DNA from 3 places in the Serratia sp. 121840015-1 genome. Region 1 is predicted to be linked to each of the others. Evidence: predicted binding sites of a transcription regulator. Region 1 holds the regulator's gene; each other region holds the start of a gene.
What was found. Region 1 encodes Fur, which represses iron uptake genes when iron is present. Its sites were predicted from a motif close to ATAATAATGAGAACNACTATCAA; they were not measured.

Region 1 (7,825 bases):
GACGGGCGGTGATCGGGTCGCCCGCCAGGGTATTGGCCTTGACCATCTCCGGCGACAGCTTGGACAGCGCCGCTTTTTGCGCCGCAGTCGCCGGTGCCTGGATGCGGTTGTAGCTTGGCGCACCGAAGCGTTTGGCCAGATCGTCATAGTGATGCTGCGGGTTTTCACCGGTTACCGCGGTGATTTCAGCCGCCAGCAGGCACATGATGATACCGTCTTTGTCCGTCGACCACGGTTTGCCGTTGAAGCGCAGGAACGAGGCCCCGGCGCTCTCTTCGCCGCCGAAGCCCAGGCTGCCGTCGAACAGGCCGTCCACGAACCACTTGAAGCCGACCGGCACTTCCACCAGCTTGCGGCCCAGGTCAGCCACCACGCGGTCGATCATCGCGCTGGACACCAGCGTTTTACCTACCGCCACATCGGCGCCCCACTGTGGGCGATGCTGGAACAGGTAGTTGATGGCTACCGCCAGATAATGGTTCGGGTTCATCAGGCCTTTCGGCGTGACGATGCCATGGCGGTCGTAATCCGGATCGTTGGCGAACGCCAGATCGAATTTGTCGCGCAGCGCCAGCAGGCCGGCCATCGCCGACTCGGACGAGCAGTCCATGCGGATGATGCCGTCGTGGTCCAAGTGCATAAAGCGGAAAGTCTGATCGATGGAATCGTTCACCAGCGTCAGATCCAGCTTGTAGTGCTCCGCCACGCGCTGCCAATAGGCGATGCCGGAACCGCCAAGCGGATCCACGCCCAGTTTCAGGCCGGCGCGTTGGATGGCCGGCATGTCGACCACCTCAACCAGGCCTTCGACATAAGGCTGCACCAGGTCTTTGGCATGCAGGTGGCCGCTGTTCCAGGCCTTGTCCAGCGACTGGCGCTGAACGCCTTTCAACTGTTGCGCCAGCAGTTCGTTGGCGCGCTTTTCAATCACCGACGTCAGGTTGGTGTCGGCCGGGCCGCCGTTCGGCGGGTTGTACTTGATGCCGCCGTCTTCCGGTGGGTTATGGGACGGCGTAATGACGATGCCGTCGGCCTGCGCGCCGCCGCGGCGGTTGTGGCACAGAATGGCGTGCGATACCGCCGGCGTTGGCGTGAAGCCGTTGTTTTCCTGCACGATCACATCGACGCCGTTGGCGGTCAGCACTTCCAGCACGGAAATGAAGGCCGGCTCGGACAGCGCATGGGTGTCTTTGCCCACGTAGCACGGGCCGGTGGTGCCCTGCTGATGACGAACTTCGGCGATCGCCTGAGCGATGGCGAGGATGTGCGCTTCGTTGAAGCTGTGGCGCTGTGCGCTGCCGCGGTGGCCGGAGGTGCCAAACTTCACCGCATGTGCGGGATTGCCGGCTTCCGGTTGCAGCACATAGTACTGCGACGTCAGCTGGGCTACGTTGATCAGATCGCTTTGGCGGGCGGGCTGCCCGGCACGTGGATTATTCGCCATCGACATATCTCCCTCATCCCTGTCGGTGACCGGGCAAATACGTCGCGCACGGCCATCATGACGGGCTGTTCGCTAAATTAGACGGTACCGCAAACTTTCTCGATCAGTTCCGCCGGGAACTGCATGGCCTGCATGATGTGTTCAATCATGCTGCGTTTGCGGCCGGTATTGGTATTGGTGATCACCCAGTAAGGGGTGCCCGGTACATGCTTCGGCTTGGTATGCGTGCCGTTGGCCAGCAAGGTCTGCTGATCGCCGGCGAAATAGGTGCGGGTACGGCCGGTCAACGCCTCGGTGGCGGCGGCGAAACCGGCGGCATCGAGGGTATACAGGGTGGACAGCACCAGCATGAAACGGTTGACCGCTTTGTTCTGCTCGGCATATTCATCCGACAACAGCAGCTCGCGCATGGCGCGCACGCGATCGCGCGGACGCTGCGCCGGCGCCGTTTTTTCCAGCTCGACGGACTGCGGCGCACTGGCGGCAGGCAACGCGCGCACCGGTTGCCCGGCGGTGAATTTCAACATGCGGCGTAAAATATCGGACGCGCTTTCACCGATGTGTTGCGTGTGGCTGGCAATATAACGGTAAAGCTCTTCGTCGACTTCAATAGTTTTCATCTTTATCCAATACTGTTTTTTCTACTTAGAACCTGAAGCCAGATCCTGCATTCAAGCCATGGGATTATAAGGTTAAAAGCGCTGGGGCGAACACAACAATGTGCCTCCGGACGGAAAATGCAGACTAATACCTATAGCCGGCACTGCCAAGCCCGCGCCGCGAAAATTCCGCATGATTCATCGTGCGATTCAATCATGATACCCTAATCTGAATCTCTCTCAGTATGAACTTCGCCATGAAATTACATTATCAACTGCTGGCCGCCGAGTCAGACGCGCTGCCGGTGCTGCTGATCCACGGGCTGTTCGGCAATCTGGACAACCTGGGCGTGCTGGCGCGCGATCTGCATAAACAGCACACGGTGATCAAGGTCGATCTGCGCAACCACGGCCTCTCCCCGCGCGCCGACGACATGAACTACGCCGCCATGGCGCAGGATCTGCTGGCGCTGCTCGACGAACTGCAGCTGGAGAAAGCGATCGTCATCGGCCATTCGATGGGCGGCAAAGCGGCGATGGCGCTGACCGCCATCGCGCCCGAGCGCGTCGCCAGGCTGATCGTCATCGACGTCGCGCCGGTGAATTACCAGACCCGCCGCCACGACGAGATCTTCGCCGCGCTGAAGGCCGTCAGCGCCGCCGGCATCACCCAGCGCCAGGCGGCTGCCCAGCTGATGCGCGACTACCTGCAGGAAGAAGGCGTGATCCAGTTCCTGCTGAAGTCCTTCCACAACGGCGAATGGCGCTTCAACCTGCCGGTGCTGATCGAACGCTACGAAGACATCACCGGCTGGCAGGAAGTCCCGGCCTGGCCGCATCCGACCCTGTTCATTCGCGGCGGCCTGTCGCCGTACGTGCAGGACAGCTACCGTGCGGCCATCGCCCGCCAGTTCCCGCAGGCCCGCGCGCACGTCGTCGCCGGCACCGGCCATTGGGTGCACGCCGAAAAACCGGAAGCGGTGCTGCGCACCATTCACCGTTTCCTCGACGAAGCCTGAAAAACGCACTCACCTGGCGAAAAAACGCGCTAAAGATAACGGCTTAGCGCGTTTAGCCCGCAGTTAGGCATTGTCGTCGCTCCATCTGCTGGGGTAATATGGCGCGCTATAATTTTGCCACCGCGCCAGCGCGTTCGCGAACGCCGGTTCGGGGGTGAATTTGGGTTAGGGTTTATTGGCCCGAAGTGTGTTAACCGATGCCTCCGGAAGCGTGCGAGCGCTTTTTGATGCAAACTCCCTTGCAGTACCGCTACCTATGGCAAAAGAACAAACGGATCGCACGACGCTGGATCTGTTCGCAGATGAACGCCGTCCGGGGCGCCCGAAAACCAACCCGCTTTCCCGCGATGAACAGCTTAGAATCAATAAGCGCAATCAGCTACGGCGCGATAAAGTGCGTGGATTGCGGCGCGTAGAGCTGAAAATCAACGCGGATGCGGTGGACGCCCTGAACAAACTGGCGGAACAGCGCAACATCAGCCGCAGCGAACTCATCGAGCAGATGCTGTTGGCACAACTGGCGGAAGAACAGCCGGAACATTGATCTCTTCGGCCGCACGCGCGGCGCGGCGTTAAGGACAACGCCGGATCGACCACGCTTTTCTTCATTCTCCGGCATCGCATAAATGCGATAAAACCCCGGCGCCACTTTCTGGCATGATACGCATTTACCGGTAAGAGACTGCGCCTGTCGGCGCCCGCCCCGGAGGCGAAAGGCTCTTGCCATGGCATCATTTTAATCGGCGTCAGCGGCGGCAGTGCCGGCGTCGAGTAATGCAATTACTTGAATTTAAAGGTTATACGCGATATGGCTACTGTAGGCATTTTCTTTGGCAGCGACACTGGCAATACCGAAAACATTGCCAAAATGATCCAGAAAATTCTCCAGAAACAGTTTGGCGACGACGTCTCTGAAGTGCATGACATCGCTAAAAGCAGCAAAGAAGACCTGGAAGGGTTCGATATCCTGCTGCTGGGTATCCCGACCTGGTACTACGGTGAAGCGCAGTGTGACTGGGATGATTTCTTCCCGACGCTGGAAGAAGTCGACTTCAACGGCAAACTGGTGGCGCTGTTCGGCTGCGGCGACCAGGAAGACTACGCGGAATACTTCTGTGACGCGATGGGCACCATCCGCGACATCATCGAACCGCGTGGCGCGGCCATCGTGGGCCACTGGCCGACCAAAGGCTACCACTTCGAGGCCTCCAAAGGCCTGGCGGACGACAGCCACTTCATCGGTCTGGCGATCGACGAAGACCGTCAGCCTGAGCTGACCAACGAGCGCGTGGACGCCTGGGTCAAACAAATCGTCGAAGAGCTGAGCCTGGCCGATATCGTCGGCTAAGCCCCGGCACTGGCGAAAGGTTGAACAAAGGCCCTGTAAAGTGCATAGTGTGCCCACAGGGCCGTCATCGGCAGCAGGGATTGCTGCGATAGAAGCTACAGATTTGTAACTTCCCACCCCGTCACGGTAGACTGAGATATCGGTTTATCCCATCCATCAAGGCGTTGCATGCAAAACATGCAATAGTGCAATTATATCTTTGTTAACAACCGGCGGTTTCCATTTAGTACAACCGGTTCTATAATGAGACGCATTAACTCTTTGTGCCGACCGATGCCACAGGCGAGTACGCCTCAACTTGATTAGCATAGTAACAGGACTGAATTCGCATGACCGACAACAACATCGCATTGAAGAAGGCCGGCTTAAAAGTCACGCTTCCGCGACTCAAAATCCTGGAAGTACTGCAAAATCCGGAATGCCATCACGTCAGTGCGGAAGATTTGTACAAAAAACTGATTGATATGGGCGAAGAGATCGGGCTGGCAACGGTTTATCGCGTACTGAACCAGTTTGACGATGCGGGCATTGTGACACGTCACAATTTCGAAGGCGGCAAGTCCGTGTTCGAGCTGACCCAACAGCATCACCACGATCACCTGATTTGCCTGGACTGCGGCAAAGTGATCGAATTCAGCGACGAATCCATCGAAGTGCGGCAGCGTGACATCGCCAAGCAGCACGGCATCAAGCTCACCAACCACAGCCTGTACCTGTACGGCCACTGTGAAACCGGTGACTGTCGCGAAGACGAAACGCTGCACGACAAGAAATAAGCCTGACCGGCTATGAAAAACCGCCTCACACCGAGGCGGTTTTTTTATGCCTGCCGTGCAAAGGGCAAAAAAATCCCCGGACAAGCCGGGGGAAAATCATGTCATGAAATATCACAATTGCAGCGGCACTGCTACTCCACGTACTACTCTCACTACAACGTCCGCCCTACGCCGACACGCGCGGGCGAACGCATTCCCCCTTCGTTATACGGCCGCCGCCAGGGCAGCAGGCCGTTGCACCGGGCTTAGACCTTCTCGGCGCGGCTGTAGCGCTTGCCGTCCGGGCTAACCGAACGCACCTGCACCTCACCGGACACCGCAGGCTTGGCCTTGGCGTCATAGCGCTGCCACTGCTTGCCGCCGTCGGTGGAGTACTCGATGCCCAATCCCGGCAGCGCGATATTCGCCTCCAGCTTGCCGCCCGCTACGCGTGCGCCCGGCACCGGCAGACGGTAAGCGACGCCACCTTTGTCCAGCTTGGCCAGTTCACGCTGCCCCAGGATATTGGCGAAGCGCAGCCAGTCTTTCTCCAGCGTCTTGGTATCGACAAAGTGGGTTTCCCCGCCTTTGTATTCGCGGCCGGCGCGATAGTCCTGCTCCCAACCGGCGCGGTGCCAGGCGCGTTCAGCCACCGACAGCGCGCGTGGGAAGATCATGTATTCCATCTGCGGATCGGTGCGCTGGGTTTCGCTCCACAGCTGAGCGGACAGCCCGTAGGCGCCCGGCCACGGCTTGTCGCTCTTGGCGTTGAAGTGGTTGCCGTCGCGGTCGACCGAAGTTTCCGCGTTCTGCGGCATGTTGTCCGGCGCGAAGCTGAACACCTTGCGCTCGTCGCTGAAGCGGGTACCCCAGTAGTAACCGCGCTCGTCCGGGTTCACCTCGTAAGGGAAGTCCATGTAGACGTAGTCCGGGTTGGAAACCACCACTTCATACCCTTTGTTGGCCCAGTCGTTGACGCTATCGAAACCGCCCCAGTACAGGGTATCCCAGAAGTTGACGCCCACGCGCGAGGTGGCGAACGCCTTCGCGTTCTCGGCGTCTTTCAGGCCATCCTGCCAGGCCTGCATTCTGTCGATGCCGTGCGCCTTCACCAGCTTGCTGACCTCTTGGCCGAAGTAGCTCGGCAGATGCTCCATGTCGGCCACCTTGCCTTCTTTGATCATCGTCTGGCACACCTGCGACTTGGCCCACGGCTTGTCTTCGTTGCTCTGATCGATGATGCCTTTGCCCGGCTCCGGTTTCGCCTTGTCGGTGTAGCCGGCGCCCAGGCGAATGTTTTTCGCTTCGTCGCCGCCGAAGTGCCAGGTCTTGATCGGCTGGCCGGCCTCTTTATGCATCTGGGCGATCTCGCCGATCACCTTGTCGACAAAACGCTGGGAAGAATCCAGGCACGGGTTCAGGTAGCTCTGGCGGTTAAAGAACTGCACGGAGGTGGTGTTGGAGGTATCGGTCGGATCCACCAGGCGGAATTCGTTGGCCTCTTGCTCTTTCCCGGCGGCATGCAGCTTTTTATAGCGCGCTTCCATCGAGACCACCGCGGCGCGGGCGTGTGCCGGCATGTCGATCTCCGGGATCACTTCAATCTGGCGTGCCTGGGCGTATTTGATGATGTCGATATAGTCCTGACGGCTGAAGAAGCCGCCGTAGACGTCCGGCCCCTGGCCGTACTGCGGCAGCAGACAGGTGGTTTCGCTCAGATCGTGGCAGCGCTGGCCGCCGACCTCCGTCAGCTCAGGCAAACCGGGGATCTCGATGCGCCAGCCTTCGTCATCGCTCAGGTGGAAGTGGAATTTGTTGAGCTTGTAGGCCGCCATCTGATCCAGCAGGCGCAGCACCGCGTCCTTCTTATGGAAGTTGCGCGCTACGTCGAGGAAAATGCCGCGATACTGGAAGCGTGGCGCATCGCTGGCGTCCAGCGTGGCGATCTTGCCGCTGCCGTCGCTCGGCACTAACGACAGGATCGACTGCAGCCCGTAGAACACCCCGGCCTGATCGAAGCCGATCACCCGCGCCTCTTTCTTGCCGATTTTCAGCTCATAGGCGCCCGGCACCGCCATCGCGCCTTTAAACTTGCCCGGCTGGATGTCGGTCTTGATCGGATAGCCGTTGGCCTGAACCGGCACACCCAGCAGCGCGAAGCGCTGGTTGACGACGTCTGCCGCCGGCTTGACCAGCGTGCTCAGATCCGGCGATACCCCTTTGCGCAAATCGACGTCCTGCGCGTGAACCTTCACCTGCATCGGCGTCGGCACGATCTGGCCGCGCAGCGCGCCGGCAGGCAGCGTCTGCAGATCGGCATTGCTGACAAAGCGCGAAGCCGGCGTCATCAGAATGTTTTTGTCGTCCTTGGTGCGCTTCCACTGGTCGCCGGTGAACGGCGCCACAAACTGGTCCAGGTTTTCGGTGTCGGTATTCGCCAGCATTTTCGGCTTGGCGTCGCCGGACGTGGCATACCAGCGCGGCAGGAAGTCGTTTCTGAACAGCTGCCAATATTCGGCGACCACCGGGATTTCCACCGCCTTACCGGCCGGGAAGCCGCTGAATTTGGCGGTCGGCTCCAGCTTGTACAGATCGCCGGTGAGGTGAGCAATCTTGAACTGGTCGTTGTCTACCCGCAGGGTCTGGCGCGGGCTGTGGAA
Region 2 (7,825 bases), on a different contig from region 1:
TAGTCAGCGCACAGCTTCTCGGCGCGTTCAATAAACGGCGCCAGGCTCATTTTTTTCCCCGGTTCGGCAGGGTCGTCCAGCAGGATCACCTCCAGCGGCTGCGCGCGCTGATGGCCCTTCTTCACCTGCTGCTCCGCTGCGTCGTTGAGCGGGTATTGCATCAGAGTGCTGTTGTTGAGCACGAACAGCGCGCCGCCGCTGCGGCACTGCAGCGTCACTTCTTCCTTGGTGAACGCCCACTGTTTGCCGTATTCCAGTTTGGTGATGTTCACCAGTTTGTCTGCCGCCAGCGCGCCGGTCGCGGTTGCCAGCAGCGTAATGCCGAGTAATACCGATTTCATGTGTTGGCCTTAAGGTTGCTATTCACGTCGATTTTCCCGCAGCTTGCCCGGTTGCGGCAAGCCGAAATGTCAAACCGGCGCATAGGTTGCAAATAAACTGACCAGTAGCAGCACCACCATCCCCAGCCCGACTTCAAGCCAGCAGGCCAGCACCACGCCGCGCTGCGCCAGCGCCGGCACGCGGCTCATTGCCGGCACAATGGCGTAGCGATTGGCCAGCGCCACCATCACCATCAGCGCCACCAGCGCGGTTTTGATCAGCAGCAGGCGCTGATAAGGCGAGCCGAGGTTGAGCGGCCAACCGCCGAGAATGATCAGGCTGTTGACGATGCCGGTGACGATCACCGCCGCCACCGCCAGGTGCCCCCAGCGCGAGAAACGGATCAGCGTGGTGATGGCGTCGTTGCGCCACTGCGGCGGCTGCAGGTAACGCAGGCAAACCAGCAACGGCGCCAGGCAGCCGAACCAATAACCGGCGGCCAACAGGTGCACCGCATGGTTGGCGCGGTGCAGCACGCCCAGCGTGCCTTCGTGCATCGCCGCGTGGCCGATGAACGCCAGGCTGACCAGCAGCAGCGCCGAACACAGCGCCAACGCCTGCGCGCGCGGCCTTTCCGGCAGCAGCAGGCTCAGGATCGCCAGCAGCGACAGGCCCAGATGCCAGCGCCACACTTCGCCGAAGGTGGTGCCGAGCACCGCCCACCAAACCTCCAGCCGCCAGGCGTCTTCCCAACCGTCGCCCATTTGCCCGGCCTGAATGGCCAGCAGCGCCACGGCGGAAAGCCCGGCAATCCAGGTGCCGGCAAGCAGCAGCGGGCGCACATCGCGGGAGAGGATCGGGGAGAGGCGCTGCGGTGACAGTAAGGCGGTGAACAGACTGATGCCAAACATCAGCATCACCGCCGCAAAGTGCACCAAGCGACACAGAACGAACAGGGTCGCCAGACTCACGATCAGTTTACGGTGAAGCTGTACTGGCCTTTGGTTTTATGCCCGTCGACCGAAACCACATGCCAGCTGACGTTGTATTTGCCCGCGCTCAGTTCGCCTTCGATCGGCACGTTGACCTGGGTGTTGTTGTTCGGATCGAGCTGCAGCTTGCCGGTTTTCACCACGGCGTTGTCCGGGCCAGTGATTTTCACGCCGCTGAAGTTCGGCTCGATGCCTTCGGAGAAGCTGAGGGTCAGCGCCTTCGGCGCCGGGCTGACGCTGGCGTCGGCCTTCGGCGTTTCCACTTTCAGATGGGCGTGCGCCAGCGCTTGCTGCGAAGACAGGCCGACGAACAGGACGAAAACGGTGGAAAGCAGGCGACAGGAGGAACGAATTTTACCGATCACAGTGGTATCCCTTAACAGTATAAAGAGGGTCATAAGGGTTAAGGCCACAGCCAAGGCGATGTATCAGCGGCCCCAACCCACCGCAAGTGATTGCGCCACGGGTAAACAGAAAAACGGGTTGTATCGGCTAACCCGCTGTTTTGACTCTACCATCCCTGTAGCGTATCGCGGTAAATCATAACGACCAGGCTGCGGCAAGTCGAGCGCATCACTGGCATTTTGCGATCCGGCAGCACGTATCGCCGCATAACCGCGATAAACGCAGGGTAAAAAAAACCGCGCGTCAGGCTCGCCCGCGCGCGGTTTTTCGATGTTCTGATGCGGATTAAGCCTGGCCGTTGCCGCCCTGGCCCATCGCGCCCATTTTCTTCAGATCTTTGTCGATGAAGAACAGGCCTTTGCCGCTGGTGCCCACCAGCGCCAGCTTATCCAGCACGGATTTGAACAGTTTCTCTTCTTCGTGCTGCTCCGCCACGTACCACTGCAGGAAATTGAAGGTGGAGTAATCGTGTGCGGTCATGGCGGCGTGCGCCAGTTCGTTGATCTGACGGGTGATCAACTGTTCGTGTTCGTAGGTCTGCTGGAACACGTCCGCCAGCGATTCGAACGCTACCGGCGGTGCGGCGATGCTGCCCAGCAGCGGCAGAGAGCCGGTGTCGCTCAGGTAGTCGAACAGACGTTGCATATGCTGCATCTCTTCCTGAGAGTGCTCTTTAAGAAATGCGGCGGCGCCTTCAAAGCCTTTATCGCTGCACCATGCGCTCATCTGCAGGTACAGGTTGGCGGAGTAGAACTCCAGATTCAGTTGCTCATTCAGCTTTTGAGTCATTTCTTGCGTCAGCATAATGATTCCTTTTATTTTGCAGGTCATGAATTTAATTTCCGCGCATTATGCCCTGCTGCCGCAAAAATAAAAACACCTTATTTACACTCAAATCACATTAATTATAAAAATCATATATATCAATAAATTAAAATATCAACACCACATTGAGAATTAACATGATAATTATTTTCATCTTTTATTTTAATCAAAAAGCGAATCATTCTTATTTAAAAGAATAAATAGATTGCATTACTCCCGGATAAATATCGCCCACGGCAGCGGCGCAACGGGCTTGCCAAGCGCCGCCGGGTGGATTACCTTCTGCGCAGGTTCAAAGCGGCAAAGTAAGTAAGGAGCATAGCGTGGGTTACAATCTGGCCGAGCTGTCTAAAGAAGAGATGGACCGGGTGAACGTGGATCTCGCCGCCTCAGGCGTGGCGTACAAAGAGCGCTACAACATGCCGGTGATCCCGGAAGTGGTGGAGCGTGAGCAGCCGGAAGCGCTGCGCGACTATTTTCGCGAGCGCGTGGCGCACTACCGCGCGGAATCCCACAGGTTTTCGCGCCTGCCGTACGAGCCGAAGGTCAAATAACAAAAAACCCGCCGTAACGGCGGGTTTTTTACGTCACTTGCCGGCGAACCGGTCGGTGGCGATCATCAGCTGGTGCAAGATGCCCGGCTCATCAAACGAATGCCCCGCCCCTTCCACGATATGCAACTCCGCTTCCGGCCAGGCCTTAGCCAGATCCCAGGCGTTCTGCACCTGGCAGGCCATGTCATAGCGGCCGTGGACGATCACCGCCGGAATATGGCGGATTAGCGGCACGTTGCGCAGCAGCTGGTCATCGCTCTCCAGGAAGCCCAGGTGGGTGAAATAGTGGTTTTCAATGCGGGCGAACGCCAGGGCGAAATCATCCTCGCCGAACGAAGCGGATTCGCGGCTCGGCAACAGCGTCACCGTTTCCCCTTCCCACACGCTCCACAGCTTGGCCGCTTCGAGCTGCACCTGCGGATCGGCCGAAGTCAGCCGCTGCCGGTAGGCGGCGATCACGTCTTTACGCTCTTCATCCGACAGAATGGACAGCACGCGCGCCCATTTGTCCGGGAAGAAGCGTGACGCGCCGTCCTGGTAATACCAATGCAGTTCCTGCTTACGCAGGGTGAAGATGCCGCGCAGCACCATTTCACTGACGCGCTCCGGGTGGGTCTGCGCATAGGCGAGCGCCAGCGTCGATCCCCAGGAACCGCCGAACACCAGCCATTGATCGACGCCGGCCATGTCGCGCAGCCGCTCGATATCGGCCACCAAATGCCAGGTGGTGTTGTTGTCCAGGCTGGCGTGCGGACGGGAGCGGCCACAGCCGCGCTGATCAAACAGCAGCACCTTGTAGCGTTCCGGATCGAACAGCTGACGATGATGCGGGGAGATGCCGCCGCCCGGCCCGCCGTGAATGAAGACCGCCGGTTTACCGTTCGGGTTGCCGCTCAGCTCCCAGTAGATCCGGTGGCCATCCCCAGTGTCCAGCCAACCGCTGTCGTATGCTGCTAACGGCGGGTACAAACCTCGTAATTGTTCCATGGCGCTTTCCGTCTCTCTGTGAGTCATGCTTTCATCAAAGCGGAAGCCGCCCGGCAGGTCAACGGTAAAACCCGAAAACTCGAACGCGCGCCGAGAACTCGGCGCGCGTTTGCTCAAAATCACAACGACCTGCCTGCAAAATGCCCACAGGTCCGATCGGTTGAGGGGCACATTCGCCCCCCGGTGGGATTCAATTAGCCACCTTTGCGCATATGCGGCTCACGCATCTCCTGTGCGGTTTTCGCCTCGATGCTCAGCTCCGCCGTCGGGCGCAGCAGCAGACGCGCCAGCCCGATAGGTTCGCCGGTTTCCCGGCAGTAGCCGTACTCGCCGTTCTGCAATCGCGCCAGCGCCGCATCGATTTTCGGCAGCAGGCGGCTTTCGCGATCCAACTGGCGGAACAGCAGGCGCAGATCCTCTTCGCGCGCCGCCTTGTCGGCTTCATCGCCCGTCGCTTCGCCGCCGTCGATCTCTTTTTTCAGCTCATCGATGTGCAGCAGCAGCTTTTGCCGCTCGTCCTGCAACCGTTGGCGGAAAAACGCCCGTTGAACCGAGTTCATATAATCAGAATCCGGCATGGCCAGCAGTTGCTGCGCATCCGGTAACGTCATGACTGTCATTGCGCTCTCCCAACACCAAAAGTGTAACATTATAACATAATATTTATTTTTAGCACCCGGTCATCCAAAAACAAAATTTCATGCACAAACAGCCGGTTAACCTAAACCTGCACTTTGCCGCTTGCATCCTCTTGGCTTTAGGCGGTTAATGGCTGAGCAAGCCACCCAATCATAGGTAACGAGAGGCCATCATGAGCAAGGGAATGGATAGCAAAAAGAATGCGAAGAAGAAGCCGTTGAAAACCCCAGCTGAGAAACGTGCGGAGAAACGCGCCAAAAAAGCGCATCCGTCTGGTGAGTAAGCGTCCTTCCATCCGTCATTAAACCCGCCAAGGCGGGTTTTTTATTGCCTGTAGTGAGGGTGCGGTTGGCACGGCCGCCTGTGCCGGTTAAGCTGAGGGCTGACGGCAACGCGGAGGAAAACATGACGTTACGCGTAATAGATACCGAGACCTGCGGGCTGGACGGCGGCGTGGTGGAAGTGGCCTCCCTCGATCTGCTCGACGGTCAGTTAACCAACCCGATGAGCGATCTGGTCAGCCCGGATCGCCCCATCAGCCTCGATGCGATGGCGATTCATCACATCACCGAGCAAATGGTGGAAGGCAAACCTCGCATCGCGGTGGCAATCGGCCGCTATCAGGGCAGCCCTTACTACGTGGCGCACAACGCCGCTTTCGATCGCGGCGTGCTGCCGGAGATGAACGGCGCCTGGATATGTACCCTCAAGCTGGCGCGCACGTTGTATCCGGACATCAAGTACGGCAACCAATATCTGCGCTATGCGCTGAACCTGGATGTGCAGCTACCGGCAGACGCCACGCTGTATCCGCACCGCGCGCTGTATGACTGCTACGTCACCGCCGCGCTGCTGCAACGCATCATCAAGGATTCGGGCTGGACGCCGGAGCAAATGGTGCAGATCACCGAACAGCCGGTGCTGCTGAAGAAGTTCAAATTCGGCAAGTATCGCGGGCAGGAGATCGATCGCATCGCCCAGGAAGATCCCGGCTATCTGCGCTGGATGCTGAAATCCATCGACGATCTGAGCCCGGACATGAAGCACACGCTGAAATACTATCTGGTTGGCTAACACGGCGGGCGGCGCAGGCCGCCCGCCGAATACCGTTACTCCGCCAGCGCCAGAATAAAGGCGTACTCCAGCGCAATATCCTCATAGGCCTTGAAGCGCCCGGACTTGCCGCCGTGGCCGGCATCCATGTCGGTATACAGAAGCAGCTGCCGATCGTCGGTTTTCAGCTCGCGCAGCTTGGCCACCCACTTGGCCGGCTCCCAATACTGCACCTGCGAATCGTGCAGGCCGGTGGTCACCAGCAGATGCGGGTATGCCTGCGCCTTCACCTGATCGTACGGGCTGTACTGCTTGATGTAGTCATAATAGGCCTGCTCGTTCGGGTTGCCCCACTCGTCGTATTCGCCGGTGGTCAGCGGGATCGACTCGTCCAGCATGGTGGTCACCACGTCGACGAACGGCACCTGTGCCACCACGCCGTGGAACAGCTGCGGCGCCTGGTTGATTACCGCCCCCATCAGCAGGCCGCCGGCGCTGCCGCCCATGGCGAACACCCGCTTGCCGTCGCCGTATCCCTGGGCGACCAGCGTTTCAGTCACGTCGATAAAATCGTTGAAGGTGTTCTGCTTGTTGAACAGCTTGCCGTCTTCATACCACAGCTGCCCCAGCTCGCCGCCGCCGCGAATGTGCGCCAGCACGAACACGAAACCGCGATCGAGCAGGCTCAGGCGGCTGGCGCTGAACGCCGGATCCATGCTGCTGCCGTAGGAGCCGTAGCCGTACACCATCAGCGGGTTGGCGCCGCGCTGGAAGCGGTCCTGGCGATACACCAGCGAGACCGGCACCTCGACGCCGTCGCGCGCCTTCACCCACACTCGCTCGCTGCGGTAGTTTTCCGGCGTGAAGTTCTTCACTTCCTGCTGTTTGAGCATCGTCCGCTCGCCGCTGTCCATGTTCAGCTCGTACAGCGTGGTCGGGGTGGTCATCGACGAATAGCCGTAGCGCAGCAGCGCGGTCTCCGGATCCGGGTTATACGCCAGCCAGGTGGTGTAAGTCGGATCGTCGAAGGCGATGCGCTTCTCTTCGCCAGTCTGCCAGTGGATCTGGCGCAGCAGCGTCAGGCCGGCGCTGCGCTCCTCCACCACCAGCCAGTCGCGGAACAGGCTGAAGCCCTCCAGCATCACGTCGGCGCGCGGGGCGATCAGCGTCTGCCACTGCGCTTCGTGCGCCTGTTCGCTTTGGTACAGGCCGAAGTTCTTGCCGTCCTTGTTGGAGCGGATGTAGAAATGCTGGTGATAGTGATCGATGGCGTACTCATGATCCTTGCGGCGCGGCACGAACAGCTGCGGCTTGGCGTCCGCACGATCGGCGTCCAGCAGCAGGATCTCCGAGGTGGTGGTGCTGCTCAGGTGGATCAGGATAAAGCGCTCAGAGGTGGTCTTCTCCAGCCCGACGTAGAAAGTATCGTCCCGCTCTTCGTAAATCAGCTCGTCCTGCTGCGGATCGCTGCCCACCACGTGGCGATAGACCTGATACGGCAACAGCGTCTTGGCGTGCTTGCGCACGTAGTACACCGTCGAGGAGCCGTTGGCCCACTCGAAGCTGCCGGAGGTGTTCTCCAGCACTTCGTCCGCCCAGCTGCCGTCGGCCAGGTTCTTGAAGCGAATGTCATACTGGCGGCGCGACAGGAAATCCTCCGCCACCCCCAGCCGCTGGTTGTCGGGGCTGACGTCCAGCCCGCCCAAGGTGTAAAACTCGTGGTTCTCGGCGCGCTGATTGCCGTCGATAAGCACCTCCCAGTGCTCGCTCTCGGCCTGCGGCTGGCGCACGGAAATCGCGTATTCGTTGCCCGGCTCATAGCGCGTCTGATAGCGATAGCCGTGGCGCACGTAAGGCACCGAATGTTCCTGCTGCGGAATGCGCGCCACCATCTCTTCGTACAGAGTTTCGCGCAGCGCCTGCTGCGGTTTCAGCATCGCATCGGTGTAGGCGTTCTCCGCCTGCAGGTAGTCCAGCACCTGGCGGTCTGCGCGCTCGTCGTCGCGCAGCCAGTAATAGTCATCCACGCGCGTGTCGCCGTGGATGGTG
Region 3 (7,825 bases), on a different contig from region 1:
GAAGCGGCGCAGGCAAATCGACACTTATCAAGCTGCTGGCGGGGCTCTACTCTCCCACCGGGGGGCAAATCCGCATCGGCGAGGGCGTCATTGATGGTGCATCGCTCATCGATTATCGCCGCCAGACGGGCCTGGTCTCTCAGGATGTGGCGCTGTTCAGCAGTGATATAGCTGAGAATATTCGCTATGCGCGTCCCACCAGCAGCAACGCGGAGGTAGAAACCGCGGCGCGGCGAGCTGGCTTGCTTGAAACGGTGCAAAATCTCCCGAATGGCTTTCGTACCCCGGTGAACAACGGCGGTGCTGATCTGTCCGCCGGCCAGCGTCAGTTGATTGCCCTTGCCCGCGCTCAGCTGGCGCAGGCGCACGTGCTCCTGCTCGACGAAGCGACAGCTAGACTGGATCGCACCTCTGAGGAACGGTTAATGACCTCGCTTGCCGAAGTAGCGCACAGCGAAAAACGCACCGCGCTTATCGTCGCCCACCGACTGACAACCGCCTGCCGCTGCGATTACATTGCTGTGGTCGACAACGGGCGCCTCGCCGAATACGGCAGCCATGACGAGCTAATAGCCGCATGTGGCCTGTACTCACGCCTGTGGCAGGACAGCCGCGCACACGCCCCCCAAGGAGAGATCGTGAGATAATTTTCATCAACAACATTATATGATAAGAATACCTGCCGGCGGCTGTTCCCTCGAACAGCCGCTTTAGCTTTTTATACTGATAAACAAAATATCAATGAGATGGTATGTCAAGAATGAGACTGAGTCCGCCCGTAAACCCCATTGCCCTGAGGACTGCCGCACGCATTCGCGATCAGCTTGTCGCTGGAACCCCAATTGACACCGCACGTTTCTGGGGGGACGTTAAGTCAATCTCAGCGCCGCTAGTGAGCGTGATTGAGGGCAAGAATGACGAGCGGGAGGTCACTTTTCTGTGGCGCGCTGCTTACCCGTTGCTGAGAGTTTATTTGTGCCTAAACCGCATCACCGACAAAAACAACGTGGCGAAAGGGATGATGGAGTGTCTCCCCGGAACGGATATCTGGCACTTGACGCTAAGCTTACCCGCCTCCTACTGCGGCTCCTACACTATGGTGGAAATCCCGTTAGGCACTGCTGAAGAGACAATTTCACTGCTGGGAAGCCGCTTCGCGACCCTCATCGGAAAGGCGGATCCACTGAACCAGACGCCGAGAATCAACGTCCGGGGGGATACGCTGGAGTCTGTACTGATGCTGGATAGTGCCCCCGCACAGGATGAATGGGCAGATAACCACGCCTGTAACGGGCAATTTTTCACCTCAGAACATCGGCTCGCCGGGCAATCTCGACGGGTGCGGCTGTATATTCCCGCGGTTCCGGTCTCACAACCTCTGGGCCTATTGGTACTGACAGATGGCGAAACCTGGTTCAACAACGTTGGTGTGTGTGCCGCCATCGACGCGGCTATCCGACGTGGGCGAATCCCGCCGCTTGCCGTGCTCGGCGTAGACAACTTGGATGAGCGCGAGCGCACCGCGATACTCGGAGGCCGCCGCGAGCTGGTGTGCGATATCGCCGAGCGTTTGCTGCCAGCCATCCACACTGAATACCAGGAGCGGCAGTGGGTCGGCCGTTCGCTGACAGTGCTGGCCGGACAAAGCCTGGGGGGCGTGACTGCGCTGATGGCCGCCCGTCATGCGCCAGATAGTTTTAGCTTGGTACTTAGCCACTCGCCATCGATGTGGTGGACGCCGGACAGTAACAGTCGCCCGAGCCACTTCGGAGATAACGATGTCTCCTGGGTGAGCGAACATGTGCTTTATGCCCCTTCGCCCAGTGTGCGCACACATTTGTGCGTCGGTTCATTAGAAGGCTCCACGGTGTCGCAGGTGCAGTTGTTGCATCAACAGCTTCTTGCCGCCGGAGTAGAAAGTCACTGCTGCATCTATACCGGAGGACACGATTATGCGTGGTGGCGCGGCGCACTGATTGATGGTCTTAGTATGCTGAATAAATAAAGATATCACCTGCGAATAAGGAATAATCATTTGATGTCTGGTCGTGAGCAACACAAAAAGCGTCGCAGCACGGCGTTATTTTCCGCCAGTTTGTGCTACGTACTCAGCTACAGCACGGCAAGTTTTGCCAAACCGGATATGCAACCATTAGGCCCGAATATAGCCGATAAAGGCTCTGAATATTACCATTTCAGGGTCAATGACTTTGATTCTGTTGATGGCGCAAGACATTACCGGGTATGGACAGCCATACCCAAAAAAAACGCGCCTGCTTCAGGATACCCAGTTCTGTATATGCTCGACGGTAATGCAGTAATGGATCGCCTACCAGAAACGCTGCTCAAACAGTTAACCGAGTACTCGCCGCCGGTGATTGTGGCGCTAGGCTATCAGACCAACCTGCCGTTCGATCTCAACGGCAGAGCCTATGACTATACACCTGTACTCAAGACCGCAAGCGCCGGTAATGAGAATAATCCGCGTTTTACCCGTAAAACCGGCGGCAGCCCTGAATTTCATCAGCTTTTGGAAACCATCATCGCCCCACAGGTAGAGCAAGGACTGGCGATAAATCCCGAGCGGCGCGGGATATGGGGTCACTCCTACGGGGGGCTGTTTGTCCTCGGTGCGTGGCTGTCGTCATCGTTCTTTCATCAGTATTACAGCGCCAGCCCATCGCTTAGCAGAGATAACTTTGCTCTTTTAACCCGTATGACGGCGGTCAATCCGGTGCAGTACTGCCATAAAAACCTCGTTATAGCGGAAGGCTCGACCACTACCAGTGACAGCAGGCAAAATCAGATGGTCGAGATACTGTACAAAATCCATTCCACCGTCACTACTCTTGAGAGTAAGGGCGTGAACACCGCTTTTCAAGATTATCCGGGCCTCGGACATGGGCCAATGTTTAAAGTCTCATTCCGCGACGCGCTACTCGATATCAGCCGTGAAGCGGTGCCTCAAAACGCAGCTTGTCCTTAATTCAGTAGCATAATAAATGCCCGCCAATGGCGGGCATACACCATCAGAATGAAGCCGTCACCCCGGCATAATAAGCCCGCCCCGGTTCGTTATAAGTGTTTGCCCCTTCGGAGGAGCGATAAATCTGTTTATCGAAGATATTGCTAATACCCACGTTGAGGCGTAGGTTCTTATTGAGATCGTAATTAAAGTTGGTACCAACCAGCGAATATGCGCCTAACTCTTTGCCGGAGAGTCCCCCTGTATCTTCGCTACGCGACTCCGCGTGGGTACGCGGTTTCTGCTTGCCGTATAACGTCCAGTTGACGTTCGCGGAAAACGCGCTGGTGATGTTCCAGTCGAGGGAGGTATTCACCGTATATTTCGGGATGATTGATAACGGGTTCCCAGTGTCTTTCTGTTCGGAAGTTATCATGTAGGTGGCATTGGTATTCCAGCTCAGACGTTCCTCTACCAGCGGAATAGCCATGCTGGCCTCCAAACCTTCAATCAGCGCTTTCCCGCCGTTCTGCCACTGCAGAATATAAGCACCTGACGACGTTTTACCAATAATGTTGTCACCGGCGACAATCTTATTTTGATAATCGTTACGGAAATACGTCAGGCTGGCGTGGTAGTCGTCTACGGTTAATTCCAACCCGATCTCTTTATTGATACTGATTTCCGGATCAAGGTTTTTATTCCCGATCAAGTAGCAGCCACCCGAGGTAATATCTTTCGGGCACCCGTTACCTTTTGAGAAGAGCAGATACCCTTCGCTGGTCTGATAAAGGTTCGGTGCTTTAAAGGCACGTGCGATGCCCGCCTTCACCTTGAAGAATTCTCCTAACTCCTGAGACAGATTAAGGCTGGGGCTAAAGTTACCTCCTGACTCGCTCAGGTAGTCAAAACGTAGGCCTGGAATAACGTTGGTTCCGGCTAGCGGTTCGATATTATCTTCCACATACAACGCGCTGATTTCCGACTTATTTTTACTGCTTCGGTTGTCCGCCGAACCGGAGATCCCTGCGATGTTGTTATCTTTCACCGTTAGCCCTGTCGAAGCAGGATCATTAAGTTCATCGCGGTTCCACTCGGCGCCGACGGTGAGTGTTTGCTCGAACAGCATCATCATCGGGAAATTCACTTCGCCACTGGTGCGATACGAGGTAAGACGGTTAGTGGTGAATTTCTGATCGTTGTTGATGCGTCCCTCACCGCCACCGGACAGCCCCTCATCCATGCGGGTATTGTTGGTTTTTTCATAGTAGAATCCAAGACGGCTCTGACCCCAGTCCCAGATACCGTTATGGGTAAGACCATAATTCTGCCGATACAGGCGGTTGGTCTCCTGCCCCGACTGTGCCAGATTTTTGGTGACTGCGCTTGAGGAGCTGTTCTGAGTATCGCCCGCATAGATATTTCCCTGACGGCTGTATCCCGCTTCAAAATCAAATATCTGCTGCGGGGTCAATTTCCATGAGAAGATACCGTTAATATCTTTATTTATGACCCCTTCACGCCCGGCGGCATTTTTGCTCCCGGCGGAGGAGTTAATATCCCAACTGTCAGCGTCTGTTCTGTTCAGGTTACCGTACAGGCGCATCGTCAACGCCTCGCCAACCAGCGGGCCGCTGAGGCTGAAATTACCGCGTCGGGTATCGCCCTCTTTGCTGTTTTCCGGCTGGTTGCTGTATAGAGACAGCGAACCGTGCCAGTCTTTGGTTGGGCGTTTGGTAATTATATTCACCACCCCGCCTGCGGCGCCGGAGCCGTAGCGTGCGGCGGCCGGCCCGCGGATAACTTCGATACGTTCTACCTGTTCGGGCGGCACCCAGTTAGTATCACCACGGGTGTCGCGCTCCCCACGCCAGCTGTAGCGTAGCGAGTTGCGTGACGTGACCGGCACACCGTCAATCAGCACTAAAGTGTTTTCTGGCCCCATGCCACGAATATCAATCTGGCGGTTATTGCCGCGCGTGCCCGAGGCGCTGTTGCCGGTGAGGTTAATCCCCGGCATCTTGCGAATGATCTCAGAGAGATCGTTAACCGGCGGGTTCTTTTCAATATCTTCGCGGGTAATAACAGAAACCCCTGGCTGTTGTTTTAATACTTGCGCAGCGGTGGATTCAACTACTATCGTTTCATTGTCGTCATCTTCGGCGGATTTAGCCAGCGATGATGAAATATTAAAAAGCACTAATACTAAGGTTATTGGCCAAGCAGCCTGGTTAACTCTCATAATCATTCCCTATAAAACGCTAATATTCGTTCGTTATCCGTTAGCACACATTTCAACCAGATCTTATAGTTTATAATAATGAAAATTATTATCATTTAAAAGCGGAAAAGACAATCGCAGAGATTTAAAAGTTCACTAAAACCTCCCTCTGTAGGCTCCAATTAATTTTTAACTGATTGAATAAACAGTGATTTTTAAAATATCGGCGATGGTAAACTCATTGTCCGCATTTTCTGACGGAGCAGCACATGAGCCCATTTAAAGAACACCATTTTCAGTACAACGTTATCTTGCAGGAAGTACGCTCGTACTGCCAATATGGCATCATCTACTTGGGCTTCAGTAGATACTGGTCGAGTATGGTGTAAATGCTGACTAAGCCACCATTTACCGCTGGGTTCACCGTTAAGTGGCAGAAATGGAGAAACGGCTACGCTGGGTACTGGCAAAAACTTCAGGCTTGTGCCCCTGAAATCTCGATGGAACTTATAGCAAAGTAAATGGCAGATGGGCTTATTTGTACCAAGCCGTAAAACAAATTTGCATATCAATTTCTGAGAAAGATTTTGAACAGCGTGTAAGACCGGCAATTCCCTGCGTCATCAACACCGACAAACCTTCACCTATGGTCGTGCGCTGGCATTGTTGAAATGAAAAGGCCAATGTCCGTCTGATAGTTAGCATCAGATAATAAAATACTGGAACAACGTGATTGAGTAAGATAACTGAAAATTGGAACCGATAAACAGCCCACGCTGGGGTTTATAACCATGAAGATGGCGTATAACGCCATTCATTAATGCATGCAGGAACTATATAAAGAGTAGGTCTCAGCTTATCGTCATAGTCCCCCAGTTGAGATGTACCTGGGAAGCAGAGTTATTGAAGTGTAATACATTTCGATAAGAAGAAAGACTACTAATCGCGAATTTTGCAACAACACGCCCCTTTATTAATTTAATTGTCATCGAGAAAGGCCAAATTAACTTGGCCCAAAGGCGTATTTTTCTCTTCACCGTATGAGGAGAAAAATTATTAATACGGATATAGGATTCCAATATATCGATATCTCTTTATTTCTTATTGCGAATGACTAAAACGGACTGTGTATCAGTGTCTAAGATTGTCGAAAATGTCTCCGGTGCCTTTTTATCACAATCAAGCATGTGTCGTGAAGATTCGGCGTACTCAGATAAAAATGGAGTTTTAGGATTTGTGTAACCACTAGTCTTTCTCGCCTTTTCCAATTTTGTCAATGAGTTACAAGGATGCTCTAATCCTTTAATTATTTTATGCCTATGTGATAAATTGGAAAAAATGAAAGGTGCCATCTTATAAACGAAACACGAGATTGGAAAGTCATACATAAGATCATATTGACAATGATATTTTTTTATTAATGGATTCTCTTTTGTGACAACCCCTTGTAACATCGTTTCTGTGATGAAATCCTTAGATTTTTTTACATCTATCTTTATCAGCTTGTTTCCTCGCTTGATATAATATTCGATATCCAATATGGAAACTGAGACATCTTCGACTAATGAACAGCCCCCAATTAATGCTTCCTTCAGAGTTTGATCTTTCCCATTACAAAGACGTACTGACACTCTTCCTTTGGGATCTTTGATTATTCCTTTTGCATAAGCCTCATAAATATTCTTTCCAGTAACGGATTCAATAGCGGCAGAAGTTGCTGCATCTTGGACGGCCAGTGACGGGATAAAATAAAAAGGATCGGCGAAGGAAGAATAAGCATTCAATCCCCCAGAAAACAGCATACAAAGAACATAACATAGTATTCTACTGAAAACGAACATAGGCTCACTCCTTGAAGATCTGTATGAATAAACAGGGAATTCAATTCTACTTCCGCCGCCCATCCCTGTCAATGAATGAAAACTATTATCATTAACGGTGGATTATGCCGTGTGGTGAAGTTTGGGAAAAAACGGAGCGGGAACGCTTTTAAGCGGTTATTAGACACAACAATCAACATACAAAACAGTAAGTTATTGCATCAAGACTAGGAATCGTTAGTTATTCTATTATGTATCACTCACAATACATTAAATGACAGTCATTATCTGTAGTCACTCCTATTTATTGGTAATGATTTATCGTCAGATAATGCCCAATGACTTTGCCGTGCAGTTCAACCGATTTTGAGAACGACAACAACTTACAGCCAAGCCCTGCCAGGTGCTGTCTCCGATTCAGGTTATGCAACTCAATTCGCGGCGTGTTACGCTTGCTGATAACGTGAAATTTTCCCTTCAGGCGCGACTCATACAGCGGCCATCAATCCTTCACCCATACCATCACTTCAAATGGCTACAACGGCCTCAGAAGTCGCTCTGTCGAGTATATCACCAGTCAGGAACGGACGGGCATTGAAGCGCATCCGCCACAAGTCCTGCGCGGCTCCCCGGGCAACACCCGCATGCTGATAGACTCCCTGGCATTCGAGCACCGGTACACCTCCGGGATGCTGTCGTTTGTGCTATCTCCACGCCGACCATCACGAGCTGCACTTCTTCACGCCTCGCGAGGAGCTGAGCACTGGCAAGAGCCTGAACATTCGGCCGCCGGGGGAGATGGCCAAACAGACCTTCGAT

Region 2: the regulator Fur is predicted to act here: its motif matches at 2,675-2,697, upstream of ftnA (non-heme ferritin).
Region 3: the regulator Fur is predicted to act here: its motif matches at 5,280-5,302, upstream of ACUXAC_RS20030 (TonB-dependent siderophore receptor).

What each region holds. Positions count from the first base shown of each region.
Region 1 is NZ_JBSEYF010000003.1:364,195-372,019, reverse strand. Features, by position in the region: gene pgm (phosphoglucomutase (alpha-D-glucose-1,6-bisphosphate-dependent)) at 1-1,444, opposite strand, end outside; gene seqA (replication initiation negative regulator SeqA) at 1,522-2,064, opposite strand; gene ybfF (esterase) at 2,289-3,062, shown strand; gene ybfE (LexA regulated protein) at 3,319-3,606, shown strand; gene fldA (flavodoxin FldA) at 3,871-4,410, shown strand; gene fur (ferric iron uptake transcriptional regulator) at 4,740-5,186, shown strand; gene ACUXAC_RS17995 (beta-N-acetylhexosaminidase) at 5,432-7,825, opposite strand, start outside.
Region 2 is NZ_JBSEYF010000001.1:2,010,768-2,018,592, forward strand. Features, by position in the region: gene ACUXAC_RS09725 (YebY family protein) at 1-341, opposite strand, end outside; gene copD (copper homeostasis membrane protein CopD) at 411-1,292, opposite strand; gene yobA (CopC domain-containing protein YobA) at 1,295-1,678, opposite strand; gene ftnA (non-heme ferritin) at 2,004-2,522, opposite strand; gene ACUXAC_RS09745 (DNA polymerase III subunit theta) at 2,867-3,097, shown strand; gene pip (prolyl aminopeptidase) at 3,131-4,084, opposite strand; gene dksA (RNA polymerase-binding protein DksA) at 4,279-4,704, opposite strand; gene exoX (exodeoxyribonuclease X) at 5,129-5,797, shown strand; gene ACUXAC_RS09765 (S9 family peptidase) at 5,833-7,825, opposite strand, start outside.
Region 3 is NZ_JBSEYF010000004.1:382,188-390,012, reverse strand. Features, by position in the region: gene iroC (salmochelin/enterobactin export ABC transporter IroC) at 1-647, shown strand, start outside; gene ACUXAC_RS20040 (alpha/beta hydrolase-fold protein) at 761-2,005, shown strand; gene ACUXAC_RS20035 (alpha/beta hydrolase) at 2,039-2,986, shown strand; gene ACUXAC_RS20030 (TonB-dependent siderophore receptor) at 3,030-5,207, opposite strand; partial or broken gene ACUXAC_RS20025 (IS6 family transposase) at 5,456-5,885, shown strand; gene ACUXAC_RS20020 (hypothetical protein) at 6,281-7,027, opposite strand; partial or broken gene ACUXAC_RS20015 (IS1 family transposase) at 7,311-7,538, opposite strand; gene ACUXAC_RS20010 (hypothetical protein) at 7,706-7,825, shown strand, end outside.